2 regions of the Paenibacillus sp. 481 genome follow, and region 1 is predicted to be linked to the other one. Evidence: predicted binding sites of a transcription regulator. Region 1 holds the regulator's gene; the other holds the start of a gene.
The links. Region 1 encodes NrdR, which represses ribonucleotide reductase genes. Its sites were predicted from a motif close to AACACNATATATNGTGTT; they were not measured.
Positions count from the first base shown of each region.

Region 2: KIK04_RS03985 (anaerobic ribonucleoside triphosphate reductase) is a predicted target of NrdR. The motif match lies at 2,789-2,806, and genes of this name have one in related genera.

Region 1 is NZ_CP075175.1:3,961,379-3,968,685, forward strand. It holds gene KIK04_RS17455 (MntP/YtaF family protein) at 1-787, shown strand, start outside; gene coaE (dephospho-CoA kinase) at 815-1,417, shown strand; gene KIK04_RS17465 (lytic transglycosylase domain-containing protein) at 1,414-2,001, shown strand; gene KIK04_RS17470 (alpha/beta-type small acid-soluble spore protein) at 2,101-2,313, opposite strand; gene nrdR (transcriptional regulator NrdR) at 2,438-2,917, shown strand; tRNA gene KIK04_RS17480 (tRNA-Ala) at 3,200-3,275, shown strand; gene KIK04_RS17485 (IclR family transcriptional regulator) at 3,854-4,603, shown strand; gene KIK04_RS17490 (NADPH-dependent FMN reductase) at 4,635-5,177, shown strand; gene KIK04_RS17495 (NADH-dependent flavin oxidoreductase) at 5,243-6,391, shown strand; gene KIK04_RS17500 (helix-turn-helix domain-containing protein) at 6,523-7,074, opposite strand; gene KIK04_RS17505 (DoxX family protein) at 7,226-7,307, shown strand, end outside.
Region 2 is NZ_CP075175.1:964,163-971,469, forward strand. It holds gene KIK04_RS03975 (AI-2E family transporter) at 1-365, opposite strand, end outside; gene nrdG (anaerobic ribonucleoside-triphosphate reductase activating protein) at 417-893, opposite strand; gene KIK04_RS03985 (anaerobic ribonucleoside triphosphate reductase) at 905-2,764, opposite strand; gene KIK04_RS03990 (hypothetical protein) at 2,998-3,213, opposite strand; gene KIK04_RS03995 (PRC-barrel domain-containing protein) at 3,263-3,742, opposite strand; gene KIK04_RS04000 (cysteine desulfurase family protein) at 3,849-5,018, opposite strand; gene cymR (cysteine metabolism transcriptional regulator CymR) at 5,033-5,452, opposite strand; gene mnmA (tRNA 2-thiouridine(34) synthase MnmA) at 5,804-6,910, shown strand; gene KIK04_RS04015 (cupin domain-containing protein) at 7,135-7,307, shown strand, end outside.

The DNA of each region.
Region 1 (7,307 bases):
CGGACTTATTTTAATCGTGATCGGTTGTTTCGCGATGGTTCAGTTTGTTCGATCTTCGCGCTCGGGTGAGCACGAGGAGCCCAACGAAGCGCTGCAGCAGCAACCGGGGAATTTATCCGCGGCTGGGGCGCTGCAATCGCAAGCGGAGAATTCATCCACGGCTGGAGCGCTGCAACCGCAATCGAGAGACTCATCTGCAACTGAAGCGTTAGTACGAGTATCTGCTGTGGATGAAGTTGAGCGGGTGGAGCTGGGGCGTGGGGATATCCGTGTGGATGCCCATGCTGTAGTTCATGCCAATGCTAGCGCAAGTGCTGATGCTAATGTTCATGCTAATGCAACTGCTAATGCAACTGCTAATGCAACTGCTAATGCTCGTGCTAGTGCCAATGCTTATGCTGATCTCTATGCAGGTGTTCGCGCTAAACAACGAGCCGATGATTACAAGACGATTGCCCGCATTCAATTGAAACGGCTTGGGCTTGTCATTCAAATTTTACGAACGCCTGATGCGGCTGACCTTGATCGTTCGGGAACGATTAGCGCTTCAGAGGCGGCGTGGCTCGGAATTGCATTGTCCTTAGATGCATTCGGTGCTGGCATTGGTGCAGCGCTGCTCGGCTTTCCGCCGTTGGCGACTGCGCTCATGATCGCGTTGTTTAGCGGAGCTTTTTTACGGTTAGGCATCCAGATTGGAATGACATGCTCGCATTGGCTGTGGATACGGAGAGTCACCTTTTTACCTGGAATATTGTTAATTGGGATGGGCATAGCTAAATTATTATAGCCAGATGATTGCGGAAGAGGTGAGGGTGTGAACATCGGATTGACCGGCGGAATTGCTTCGGGAAAAAGTACGGTCTCTCAAATGTTGGTGAGACATGGCGCCTTGCTTGTTGATGCTGATCAGATTGCCAGGGAGATCGTTCTTCCTGGCAGTCCTGCATTACAAAAAATAGCGGATCAATTTGGAGCGGACATGCTACTCTCAGATGGCTCGCTGCATCGCAAGCGATTGGGTGAAATCGTGTTTGCTAATCCAGAACAGCGCAAGTTGCTGGAATCGATCACTCATCCCGCTATTCGTGCGCGTATGATGGCACAGATGAGTCAATATGAGCAGGAGCATCCCGATAAGCTTGTTGTCGTTGATGTCCCTTTGTTGTTTGAATCGGGCATGGAATCGCTATTTCAAATGGTTATGGTTGTGTACGTCCCGCGGGATGTTCAATTGCAGCGCTTAATGAACCGAGATTGTAGTAACGAGGAGCAAGCTAGGCAAAGGCTGGCTGCGCAAATGGATATCGAGCTGAAACGTGAGCGAGCTGACGTTGTCATTGACAACAGTCATAGTTTGGAGGAAACCGAACGGCAAGTGCTGCACTTTTTAACTGAGCAAGGCTGTCTGGGCTTATGATTGATCGTTGGATGAGGCTGATGAGAAAAAAGCGGATATTTTTGCTGCTATTTCTCGGCTTTTTGTTTTTATTGTTTTTTCAGTCGCAGTGGTTGGCGCGGTGGATGTACCCGATTCATTTTGAAGAGTCCATTCAAAAGGTTGCGGCCACCTACAATCTTGACCCGCTGCTTATTGCAGCTGTCATTCGTGTCGAGACGAATTACGAGTTAGGTCGTGAATCGCGAAAAGGAGCCATTGGCATTATGCAACTGATGCCGAACACGGCAACTTGGGCCATGGAGCAGTTGAAGGTGGACAAGCAATGGTCTTTAGACCAGCTGAAAAATGAGGCAGAGCCGAGTATTCGGCTTGGTGCTTGGTATTTGAAGTCGTTACATAAACAATTCAAAGGAAATAGGATTGCAGCGATTGCGGCTTATAATGCGGGCCCTGGAAACGTGTCTAAGTGGCTGAGCAATGGAACGTGGGATGGACAGTATGACACGGCGCAGGACCAAATTCCGTTTGGTGAAACAAGGCAGTACGTGAAGCGGGTCATTCATTATTATGAAAAGTACAAAAGTATTTATTCGCTGATGTAACATGGCTCATTCATGGATGAGCATGGTTCGATATAAAAAGAAGCATCGGTCAAGATGCCTTGCAGCTATCTTGTACCGACGCCTCTTCGTCAAACTAAATTAGTATTGACCTGCAAGTTGTTGCTCTGCGATTTGCACGAGACGTTTCGTGATGTAACCACCGATCGAACCGGCATCGCGTGTAGCCAAGTTACCGTAGTAACCGTCTTGAGAAAGGTTGATACCTAATTCTTGAGCGATTTCGAATTTCAATTGCTCAAGAGCTCCGGACGCTTGAGGAACGACTAAGTTATTGCTGGAACGGTTGCTCATTTCATTCACCTCCTTGCGGTTGGTAATTGTATTGTGCGCAATCTGGCGAACTTCATTACAGGTAACGGTTGGGATTTTTAGTTAATTGATGTACATCAGGTGTGAATAGGATGGAGGAATGGAAATGAAATGTCCTTATTGCGATCATTTTGGGACAAAAGTGTTAGACTCGCGCCCGGCAAACGACAACAAGTCGATTCGTCGCCGTCGTGAATGTGAGCAGTGTAGCAAACGTTTTACAACGTTTGAAATGGTGGAGGAAACGCCGCTAATCGTCATTAAAAAGGATGGCAGCCGCGAAGAATTTAGTCGCGAAAAAATGTTGCGCGGATTAATTCGTGCCTGCGAAAAGCGTCCAGTTTCAGTTGAGCGCTTAGAGATGATGGCATCCGAAGTGGAGAAGCAATTGCGCAACACGGCGCATGCTGAGGTGGAGAGCCGCGTTATTGGCGATTTCGTGATGGAGCAGCTGTATCCGGTGGATGAGGTGGCGTATGTGCGCTTTGCTTCGGTATATCGTCAATTTAAAGATATTAGCATGTTTATGAAGGAGCTTACGCACCTGCTGTCTAAAAACCCGTTAGGGGATGTGCAGGAGCCGTAGGCTTGGGCTTTAGTTTATTGATTGTGGCGTTTATAATGGTGTGTGCTTGTCTTGATTGTAGAGGCATGCGCACACTTTTATTTTTGCGGCAATGTGCAATGTGCAATGTGGAGTGACTGTGGGACTGGAGTGGCTGGCGAGGTTAGAGTGCGATTAGAGCGCGAGTTGAGCGGTTAGATGAAAATGATTATGTTGATCTTATGTGTGATGGATATGGTTATTTCGTTAGATATTGAATATTGACAAAAAAATGCATTCGGTGCTATAATTTTTTTACGACATGGGGCCTTAGCTCAGCTGGGAGAGCGCTTCGCTGGCAGTGAAGAGGTCAGGGGTTCGATCCCCCTAGGTTCCACCATACTTAATCGTCAAAACGGCAGAGATGCCGTTTTTTTTGTTTTCCCAAATATGAATGAGACTTGATGAATTCAAGGTGGGCTTTTCCGCGACTTCTGCTAAGGTTCTTGTTCCTCTACATCCTGTAGATGGGAATTTGGAACAACCATGAAAATCTCCATGTCTACCTTCTCAAAAGACCATTATCGAATTGCAGTAAGGATATGCTTAAAACTCGAAGTTAAAGATAAATGCTATGCAATTTTTAAATTTGATGGATTTTGAAAAAGAAATTAAATCCATAAGTTGTATAAAAAAGACTATCTCTTGATCATTTTCGATCATTGAGAGATAGTCTTTTTTCTATGACAACTTCTCAACATAAGCGCTTTGGCTAGCATTTGACACACTATTAATACTCATAATATACTTTATAAAGTATAGTAAATATATTTTATATATAAATAATCCAGAAACATACCAAGGACTTGTATAACTTAACATAGAGAACAATTTCGGTTTCATTATTTGAAACTTAATTCTCTTTTTTTGCAGTATTTTTTTAATAAAAGTAATATAGGCGAGGACTGAGGTGAAGAGATGGGACAATATGAAGTAGCCACTTTGAAAAAGGGTTTGCAAATACTGGAGTTGATCAAACAACAAGAAGCACTCACACTTACTGAAATTACAAATACGCTTGATTTGAACAAATCTACGGCATTCCGTTTACTTGCCACATTGGCAGAAATGGATTATGTGTATAAATTTCAGAATCAATTTCATTTGAATCACAAGATGTTTTGTGGCCATTTTGAGAGAAGAGCAGATTTTGATTGGGTATCTTTAAAGTCTGTTTATAAGCTGGCAAAAAAACTTGGGCAAAGTGTGTATATCGGGAAAATGGATGAGACGAATCTTGTGATGACACAAGTATTACATGCCCCTTTTACAGTGCCGGCTCAAGAGGAGATTGGGAATCGTTCACGTTTACATCAGTCAGCACTTGGCAAGGTCATTTTGGCTAATTTACCACTCAGCACCCAGCAAAAATGGTTGCAAAAGCTATCCTTTGTGAAGGCAACTGAAAACACGTTTGAGGATTTGCAGTTATTTATGCATCATTTGAAGGTAATTGAGAAACAGGGCTACGCATTCGACGATGAAGAACGAGTCGTGGGTATTCGATGTATTGCAGTGCCGCTTTTTAAGCAAGAACAAGTCATTGCTGCTGTTGCTATTGCTGCACCAAAGGACGCTATTACACGCGCGAATATGAAGCGGTTCGTTGCACTTCTGACAAAGGGAAGCGAAGCCATTACTCACGAAATACAGTCATTGATTTTATAGAATCAATTGGACTAAACCAGGAGGAAGAAAGATGAAAATAGTAGCAATCGTAGGAAGTATCCGTGAAAAATCATTGAATTTGCAGTTAGCACAACATATACAAAAGCGTTATGCAGAAACATTTGAACTAGAAATCTTGAGCTTACGTGATTTACCAATGTATAACCAAGACATCGAGCTTGATGCACCGCAAGCTGTGATAGATTTCAAAGCAAAAGTAAATGCAGCAGACGCCGTGCTTTGGGTTACACCAGAATATAACTCAACAATTCCAGGCGTTTTAGGCAATGCTATTGACTGGATGAGTCGGGTGGATAAAGTCATGCACGGCAAACCATCTATCATGATGGGTGCGTCAATGGGTGCAATGGGTACAGTTAAAGCGCAAATGCATTTACGAGACATCTTATTTGCCAGTGGTCTGAACTCACCATTGTTGCCAATGAATGAAGTCTATGTTGGTTCTGCACACGAAAAATTCGACTCAGAAGGCCATTTAACGGATGAAGCGACGATTTCTTTTCTAGATACTGTAATTGTTAACTTTATGCAATGGATGAAACAATTTAAGTAATGAAACGAATCTAACGAATCCCTTAGCGCATTTTGGCGTGAGGGATTTTTTATAAGGAGGATAACATGAGCAAGCGATATGAACGGTTATTTCAAAATTTCACATTTAATAGTGGCGTGCAAGTTAGAAATCGACTCATGATGGCTCCAATGACCACTTTTTCCGCAGATCAACATGATTATGTATCAGTAGAAGAGCTTGATTATTATCGTTTGCGTGCGAATGGTGTTGGAACAGTCATTACAGCCTGTGCTTATGTCGCAAAAAGTGGTAAAGGCTTTGACGGGCAAATGGCGATTGATCATGACGGGACAATTGATGGGCTTACTCGACTTGCAAAAGTGATTCATGAAGGTGGCGCTAAAGCGGTAGTGCAGCTCTACCATGGGGGAAGACTTGCAGTGCCTCGTTTAGTTCCAAATCAAGAAACGTGGAGTGCTAGCCATGTAGCGCCACTTCTTGATCGTGGTTTTTATAGTATCGACCAAGCACCTAAAGCGTTATCTCATGAAGAAGTGTTACAAATCGTCCATGATTTTGGAGAAGCAACACGACGCGCGATTGTCGCAGGCTTTGATGGAATTGAGCTCCACGGTGCGAGTGGCTATTTACTTCAACAATTTGTTTCACCGCATTCGAATCGTAGACAGGATAACTGGGGTGGGTCTGAAGCGAAGCGATTAAATTTCTCGTTAGCGATCATTGAAGAAGTGAAACGTGTGATTGCGGAGTATGCGACAAAACCATTTTTAATTGGTTATCGTTTTTCACCGGAAGAGCCGGAGACACCTGGTATCACGATGAAAGAAACGTTTGGACTCGTGGAGGCGCTCATTGAACATCAACTCGATTATGTACATTTGGCGTCAACAGATGCTTGGGCAAAACCACGGCGTGGTGTAACGAGTGAAAGATCACGCATGGAACTTTTAGCTGAAAGGATTAATAATCGTGTGCCGCTTATCGGGGTAGGTTCAATTCATTCAGCGGATGATGCGCTAGCGGTGCTAGAGCAAGCGAATGTGCCCTTTGTAGCAATTGGACGGGCTCTAGTTGTTGATCCTCAGTGGGTTGAGAAAGTACATGCAGGTAATGAATCTCTTATTACGCATATTTTAAAAACAACCGTTCAGAAAGAGAAATGTATACCTACCCCTCTATGGCAATTAATTTTATCGCATGAAGGTTGGTTTCCTGTGGAAAAAGAAAAGTGATTTTCTGGTAGTTGTGCGGTGCATATCTAAATCGTATTTATTTGGTTAACAAACAAAAATGCCCATGATGATTTTTAAAATCATTATGGGCATTTTTCCGTAGAAGATTGAGGTTATTTACTATTTTACATTTACATTAAATCTTTACCTTGCTCGCTCTCACTGTAGATGGAAATGAGAACAATCGCTGTTTCTTCACCGATGTTTCTAACTAGATGAGGTGTGCAAGCATTCCAGCTGAAAGAATCGCCTTCCTCAAATTCAGCTGAATCTTCTCCTTGTTCTGCATAGATTCTTCCTTTCACAACAAAATGAACTTCTTCTCCCTCATGTGCATGTGGGACATCTCCTGTTAAAGCGCCGGGAGGTAACTCAACAAGCCTCATCTGTAAGTTCTTTGTTGAACTTAAGTGCTCCACTTTTAAATTTTCAATCCCGCTTTTTGTGATCCGTCGTTCTGCTTTGCGGACGATGTTCATTCGTTCTTCTTGTCGCAGGAGCAAATAAGCCAAAGGTACATTCAAAGTTTTAGCAATACTCGCCAATGTGGCGATGGAAGGGGATGTTTTGTTGTTTTCGACTTGGCTCATGAAGCCTTGCGATAAGCCGGTTTCTTCGCAGATTTGAGTGATGGAAATGTTTTTACGTTTACGGATGGCCCGTATGGTAGCGCCGATGTTCATATCGTATTCACCTCTAAGAGATATTTGTAATACTAAATATAAATTTATAATAACAATATTTTTGTTGACATGCCACATCACTTCGAATTATATTTGTAATACGAAAAATATATTGTTATAGGTAATATAATAAAAAGGAGATTTATTAATCATGAATAAAGTAACAGTGGTATCGACTCTAATGCGTGTGGTGTTAGGAATATTATTTTTAGCCCACGGCATTAGTAAATTGA
Region 2 (7,307 bases), 2.7 Mb from region 1:
AGACCATCCACTAACTTCTCTGCTTTGACCGTCAAGTTCGGCATTTGCGAATTGAGTTCCTGAAGCTGCTTTAACAGCATCGGAATCATATTCATTAAAATGACCGTTATCGAAGCGATAAATACGGCATAAATGAGCAGCACAGCCATCGTGCGCGGCACTTTTCGTTCATTGAGCAGCGTAACGACAGGATTTAAGACGTAAGCGATAATCATCGCAATAAAAAAGGGGGCGAGCACCGTTTTCATAAACAAATAAACTTGACTGAGCAACGGCTTTAACTGAAACAGAAAGTAAACGATGATTAGACCAAGCAATACATATATGCCATAAATGAATAGTTTATTTTTAAATAAGCGCTCCACTGCACTCCACACTCCGTTCGGACGAGCTTCATACAGTAAAGTATATGTAGGCTAAGAAAAAATTAACCCGCTTGGTTTACCTTCTTGCAACATCCATATCCGTTGATTGTCACTGCCGCGAAATCGTAAGCCTGGAACTTTGCGCTCCAGCCGAAATGGCCCGTCCACCAGCACATCTATATAGCGAAGCAGCTCTTGCTGGTGCACTGTGCCTGATAATAATTGCTCCACCGTGTAGCCGCTATACGCCCAAATATGCTTACCCGCTTGCTTGAGACGCTGTGCGAGTACTTTAACCTGCTTAGCTTGCATAAATGGCTCTCCGCCAGATAGCGTAACCTCACACAGCGGATTGGACATAAGCGCTTGGAACACCTCTTCTACCGTCATCGCGGTTCCTTGTTCAAACCGCCAAGATTGTGGGTTGTGACAACAGAAGCAGCGATGCGGGCAGCCGCTAAAAAAGACAACGCTGCGTAAGCCCTCACCGTCCACAACGCTATCATGTACGATCGAGAGGACGCGCAAGGCGGTTAAGCTCATCCGTGCTTCACCCGCTCTGCTTCTTCTGCGCGCTTGGCAGAGTTCCATTTGTTCATATCGCCAACTAAGTAACCAGTAATGCGGCGGATGCGCTCGATCTCGTGCTCTCCGGCTCCACAGACGGGGCAGCGCTGCTCGATCGTATCGTGGTGGCCGCATGCGCGGCAGCGATCGATCGGATGATTGATTGAGCCGTAGCCGATGCCGTGAGCTGCCATCGTGCGCACAAGTTTGTCCAGCGCTTGCGGGTTCGCCTTGGCGCTGCCGTCCAGCTCGACATACGTAATGTGTCCCGCATTGCACAGCTCGTGAAACGGTGCTTCCAACCGAATTTTGTCGTAGGCGAGTGATTTAGCGTAGACCGGAATATGAAACGAATTCGTGTAATAGTCGCGGTCGGTGACATTCATAATCGTTCCGAAATCACGACGATCCCGCTTCGTAAACTTACCAGACAACCCTTCCGCGGGAGTCGCGATTAACGAAAAGTTCATTCCTGTCGCATGCATCGCCTCATCCATGCGGCGTCTCATATGTTGAACGATGCGCATGCCTAGTTGCCAAGCATCATCTGACTGGCCGTGATGTTTACCGGTCAGCACGACAAGCGCTTCCGCGAGCCCGATAAAGCCAACGCTAAGCGTGCCCTGCTTTAATATCTCACGCAGCTCATCTTCTGGCCGCAACTGCTCGCCACCACGCCACACCCCCTGCTGCATCAAAAACGAAAAGTCACGTGCCCGCTTGCTAGCTTGATACTCATAGCGCGTCAGCAATTGACGCACGGCGATGCTGAGCAGCTCATCCAAGCGGAGGAAAAAGCCCGCCTCGCTACCCGTGAGCAGCGCAAGTCGAACTAGATTCAGCGAGGTGAAAGACAGGTTGCCTCTGCCGAGTGGTGTTTCTTTGCCGTTTACATTTCCCATGACACGGGTACGGCAGCCCATATAGCAAGCTTCGCTCTCTGGTGTACCGTCATCGTACTGCGCATTGAATGGTGCGTCGAGAAATGCGAAGTTCGGAAACAACCTTTCGGCTGTCGTTTCTAGCGCGAGTAAATATAGATCGTAATTCGGGTCTTCAGGTTGAAAATTGACTCCGTCCTTCAGCTTAAAGATTTGAATCGGAAATATCGGTGTCTCCCCTTTGCCAAGACCCGCCTGCGTCGCAAGCAGCAGTTGACGGACAAGCATCCGTCCTTCAACTGACGTGTCGGTGCCGTAATTAATCGAAATAAACGGCACCTGACCACCACCGCGCGAGTGCATCGAGTTAGCGTTGTGGATAAATGCCTCGCACGCCTGATAGACGTCGCGCTCGGTCAATTTCCAAGCCTCCTGCTCGACAGCAAATTGTGCGCCTAGCGGCAACCCGCTTAAGTAGCGTCTATGACGCTCAAACGTGCGCCGCACATACGGCGCCACATCATAATCAAACGTCGGGTAAGCCTGACCGCCGTGCTGCTGATTTTGATTCGCCTGTAAAATAATCGAGGCGAGTGCAAGCGCACTCTTGATGTCTTGCGGCTGACGCATATGCCCATGACCTGTGTTAAAGCCGCTCGCGAGCAGCTTGGCGAGCGAAATCTGGCAGCAAGTCGTCGTGCCGGAAGCGTAAAAATCGAGATCGTGCGGATACATTATATTTTGCTCGATGGCTTCACGTGCTTCAGGCGTAAGCAAGTGCTGCACGGCATACCAGCGCGCACTTTCACTAGCCATTTTGCCCATCATTCCCATTGGCGACCTGCTGTCAACGTTTGCGTTTTCCTGCATCACATCATGGTTGTCGCCTACGACAATTTCGTCCAACGATGCAGTCAACTGCTCTAATGGCTGGATCGGTATTAATGACACATTGCCCACCTCTTTATCTTATGAAACACTACATATAGTGTTTATTATTCAACATCCCACTACATGTATTATGAATTACAAAATAAACTCGCAATATGATATTGCTCACACTTTTCAGGAAACACAAAAAACGCCTGAACTAAAACCTTATCGGTTAAAGTTCAGGCGCTGTTACACCGCAAACGTATGCCTATATGCTAAAATGTAAAGTCCGCTATCGTACGTGTACGCGACTACGTCGAAGCTTGCGCCTCTGGGAAAGAAGGCGGCATAAGGTCATCGCCAAAAAACAAATCGTCCAGCGAGCTTAATGAACCATCTTCCTCCACTTGAAATACGGACATTTTTTCTCCGTTCACAGTCAATTCAATAAAACATCCCCAGCAATAAAACTGGTGGGAGCCTATTTTTCCGATGTCTTTCGAGTTGCAATTTGGGCATCGAATCATCGTCTTCACCATTCCGTCCATACGTAAATTTGTTCCTATCTCGCCTCTGTCAGCCTTCTTGCACGACGATAGCATCTTCACCCCAAGTCATTTGACTGGTCCAATCTATGCGTCGTCTACCTTCCAGAAGGTCGGATAGCAACCCGTCTGTAATTTCTAGACTTATTAACTGGTTACCCATATTTGGCTGAAAATAAACATCTGCTACCCATCCCACTTGAATGCCTTCCGTTGTGACGACAGGCAAATCTTTCAAATGCTGACCACCATGGAGGAACTTTCGTTCGTGAAATACCTCTGCTGAATGTTGGACAGCTTCGTTGTCCACGATCATGATGGCATCCTCTCCACAGCCCGTCACATCTTCCCAAGCTACATACCGTATGACGCGCTCAAAACGGGACACCCCTTCAAGCTCAATATGGGTGATGCAATGTTGTTCTGACAACCAAATATCTTTCACCTTGGACACCCGCTTGCCAGTCACAATATCGTAAACAGGCAAACCAATTAATTCTAGCAGCTTCATGTCGGGGCCTCCTATAGCTAGCGTTACGGCTATGTATGCCTTACTAATTTCAGCACGGTAACTTGCCGTCCACGCTAAGCCCCTCCAATCACGCTAATTCATGTCCTTATCGTCTAGTACGAACGCGTGTTACGATGGTTGCAATTTGGTGAGCGGCAAATTGTGCCTGTTCTATAGTATTGCCCAAACCGAAGCTGAATCGAACAGCCGTGCGAGCACGTTCATGATCAAGTCGCATCGCTTGCAGCACGTGCGACACTTCAAGCGATCCTGACGTACACGCTGAGCCGCTTGCCGCCAATATGCCTTCCATGTCCAAATTCATAAGTAGCGATTCGGTCGGCACACCGCTAAAGCTAACGTTTAAAATGTGCGGCAAGCCTTGCTCGGGGTGCCCGTTCAGCACGACATGAGCACCGAGCTGTGCACATAGTTCCGTCCAGAGCGTATGGCGAATTTGGCCCAGCAGCTCTATTTTCGCTGCGGACTCGGCATCACTAGTTGCAAGCTCTACCGCCTCTGCGAAGCCGACGATGCCCGCTACATTTTCCGTGCCCGCGCGGCGCTTGCGCTCTTGATTTCCACCGTACAAATACGGGTCCCACGCAGCACCCGTACGTGCATATAACAGGCCCACACCTTTAGGGCCGTTAATTTTGTGTGCAGAGAAGCTGGCAAAATCAATAGGCAGTGACGCAAGATGCAAAGGCACCAACCCTAAAGCTTGTACCGCGTCCGTATGCATAAGGACGCCACGCTCACGAACGCGTGCCCCGATCTGCTCAATCGGCTGCAAGGTTCCAACTTCGTTGTTCCCATACATGACACTCACTAAGCACGTATTCGGTTGCAATGCTGCAACAATGTCGTCTGCCTGAACTTGCCCGAACTCATCCGGTGCAACGTAAGTCACTTCAAAGCCAAGACGCTCCAAGCGCTCACACGCGTGCAGCACGGCATGATGCTCGATTTGAGTCGTCACGAGATGCGGCTTCACCTGCTTGCCCGATTTGAGCCAAGCTGCCATAGCCACGCCATACAGCGCCGTATTGTCGCTTTCCGAGCCGCCACTCGTAAAAATAAGTTCCTGCGGCTTGCAGCCTAAACGCGCCGCAATTCGGTCGCGCGCCTGATTAAGCGCAAGCTTTGCTTCCCGTCCAGCCGCGTGCACGCTGGACGGATTTCCGTATACATCACGCATGCTGGCTACCATCACGTCGATGACAGCTGGATGAAGCGGTGTCGTCGCTGCATGGTCAAAGTTGATCCGTTCCATTTTGCCAATCTCCTTTAAATATAGAACATGTAGCTATTAAGGCTGCCTTCGCCTTTAAAATGAATCAGGTCTGCCAACGTCGTCGTATCCAGCACTTGCGCAATGCTGTCACGAATACGCAGCCACAAATCGCGCTTTGCCGGATCATCCTCTTCGGTAAAGTCAACTGGTGAGATCGGCCCTTCAAGCACGCGAATCACGTCGCCTGCGGATACAGTTTCCGGCTCGCGAGCCAAAATATAACCGCCGTAAGCGCCGCGAATACTTTTTACAAGCCCTGCGTTACGCAGCGGAGCGATAAGTTGCTCCAAATAATGCTCAGATAAGTTGTTACGCTCGGCAATACTTTTCAAAGAAGTCGGTCCTTCACCAAAGCTCCTTGCCAATTCCATCATAATCGTTAAGCCGTAACGGCCTTTCGTTGAAATCTTCATGTTTACACCTCATTATTGGTTTCGTAAGTTTGTAGGTTTCATAGGCTTTGTAGGTTGTAATTATTCATTTTACCAGTATAACTACCTAGCGTCTTGTTCACGAATATTGTGTTGTCATGACTTTATCACCATTGTATAATTTTATGCAATTAAAACAATGTATTCCGATTAAGGCACCCTGTATATCGTAACACAACTATACTCGTTATGGGCAACAATCTAGCAACCTATTCACAGAAATGGACATACACTTGACAAAAGTTCAGCATTTCGTTATAAAAGCGCCATATGTTACAATTATAAATGATTACGCGGGCCAAACAATACTCGCAGCAAAGATGGTGATTCTAAATGACAAAATCGAACGCAGACACTCGCGTCGTCGTCGGCATGTCAGGCGGTGTCGATTCTTCCGTTACCGCGCTCCTGCTGAAGCAACAGGGCTATGACGTGATCGGCATCTTTATGAAAAACTGGGATGATACAGACGAATTCGGCCACTGTACAGCAGAGGAAGATGCAGAAGACGTACGTCGCGTATGCGAGCATATCGGCATTCCTTATTATACGGTTAATTTCGAGAAGGAATATTTTGATAAAGTGTTCTCTTACTTCTTAGACGAATACCGTCGCGGACGCACACCGAACCCGGATGTCATGTGCAATCGCGAAATCAAGTTCGGTGAATTTTTGCAAAAAGCGCTTGATCTCGGCGCCGATTACTTGGCGACAGGACATTATGCGCGGGTAACGAGCGACAATGGAGCTTTCAAGCTTTTACGCGGGATTGACCAGAATAAAGACCAGACGTATTTCCTAAACGCGCTCAATCAGGAACAATTGTCCAAAGCCATGTTCCCGATCGGCCATTTGCCGAAGCCGGAAGTGCGTCGTATTGCAGAAGAAGCTGGATTGCCTACGGCGAAGAAAAAAGACAGCACAGGCGTATGCTTTATCGGCGAGCGCAACTTCAAGCAATTTTTGAGTCAGTTCTTGCCTGCACAGCCGGGCAATATGGTTGACATTCGTTCAGGCGAAGTGAAGGGCCGTCACGACGGACTGATGTACTATACGCTAGGACAGCGTCAAGGCTTGGGCATCGGCGGCTCTGGCACAGGCGAGCCGTGGTTCGTGGTCGATAAGGACTTGACGGACAACGTGTTGCACGTGGTCCAAGGCGACGACCACCCGAGCATTTATTCCACGGGCTTGCTTGCTGGCCGTATGAATTGGATTGCAGGCGAGATGCCAGCAGGCCCGATTCGCTGCACAGCGAAGTTCCGCTATCGTCAGCCTGATCAAGGCGTGACGCTGCAACGCAACGCCGACGGTACGGTTGAAGTCACGTTTGACGTCAATCAGCGTGCGGTGACGCCAGGTCAAGCGGTCGTATTTTACGACGGCGAAACATGCTTAGGCGGCGGCACTATTGATGCCGTGCGTAAATTGCAAGCTTAGTCGCTTGGATATACATCCGAGTTCGACTTGAATAGGTAACTAAGATCCCTCATTAGAAGCTCGTACAAGCTTAGGTTGTACGCAGTTGTCTAGTGAGGGATTTTTTTATAGGATACGAGGGCTTATTTACGTCTGATTATGGAATTACATGTAACATGAAAGCAGGATAATTGTACCATTCCGTTGAATAAATATGATGGATAACATCATCTAGGAGGTACATCATGCAATTTTTCACTTTCAGCAAAGATAGCGGTAAACCTGTTACCCGTTATGATTCCCAATTTGTTATGTCTCGTATTGTTCGAACGGATGCTGCAACGCATATTGGATGTATGCATTTAGATGCGAACGACATCATTGGTTATCACCAAGCCGTCGTCCCTCAACTTCTGTT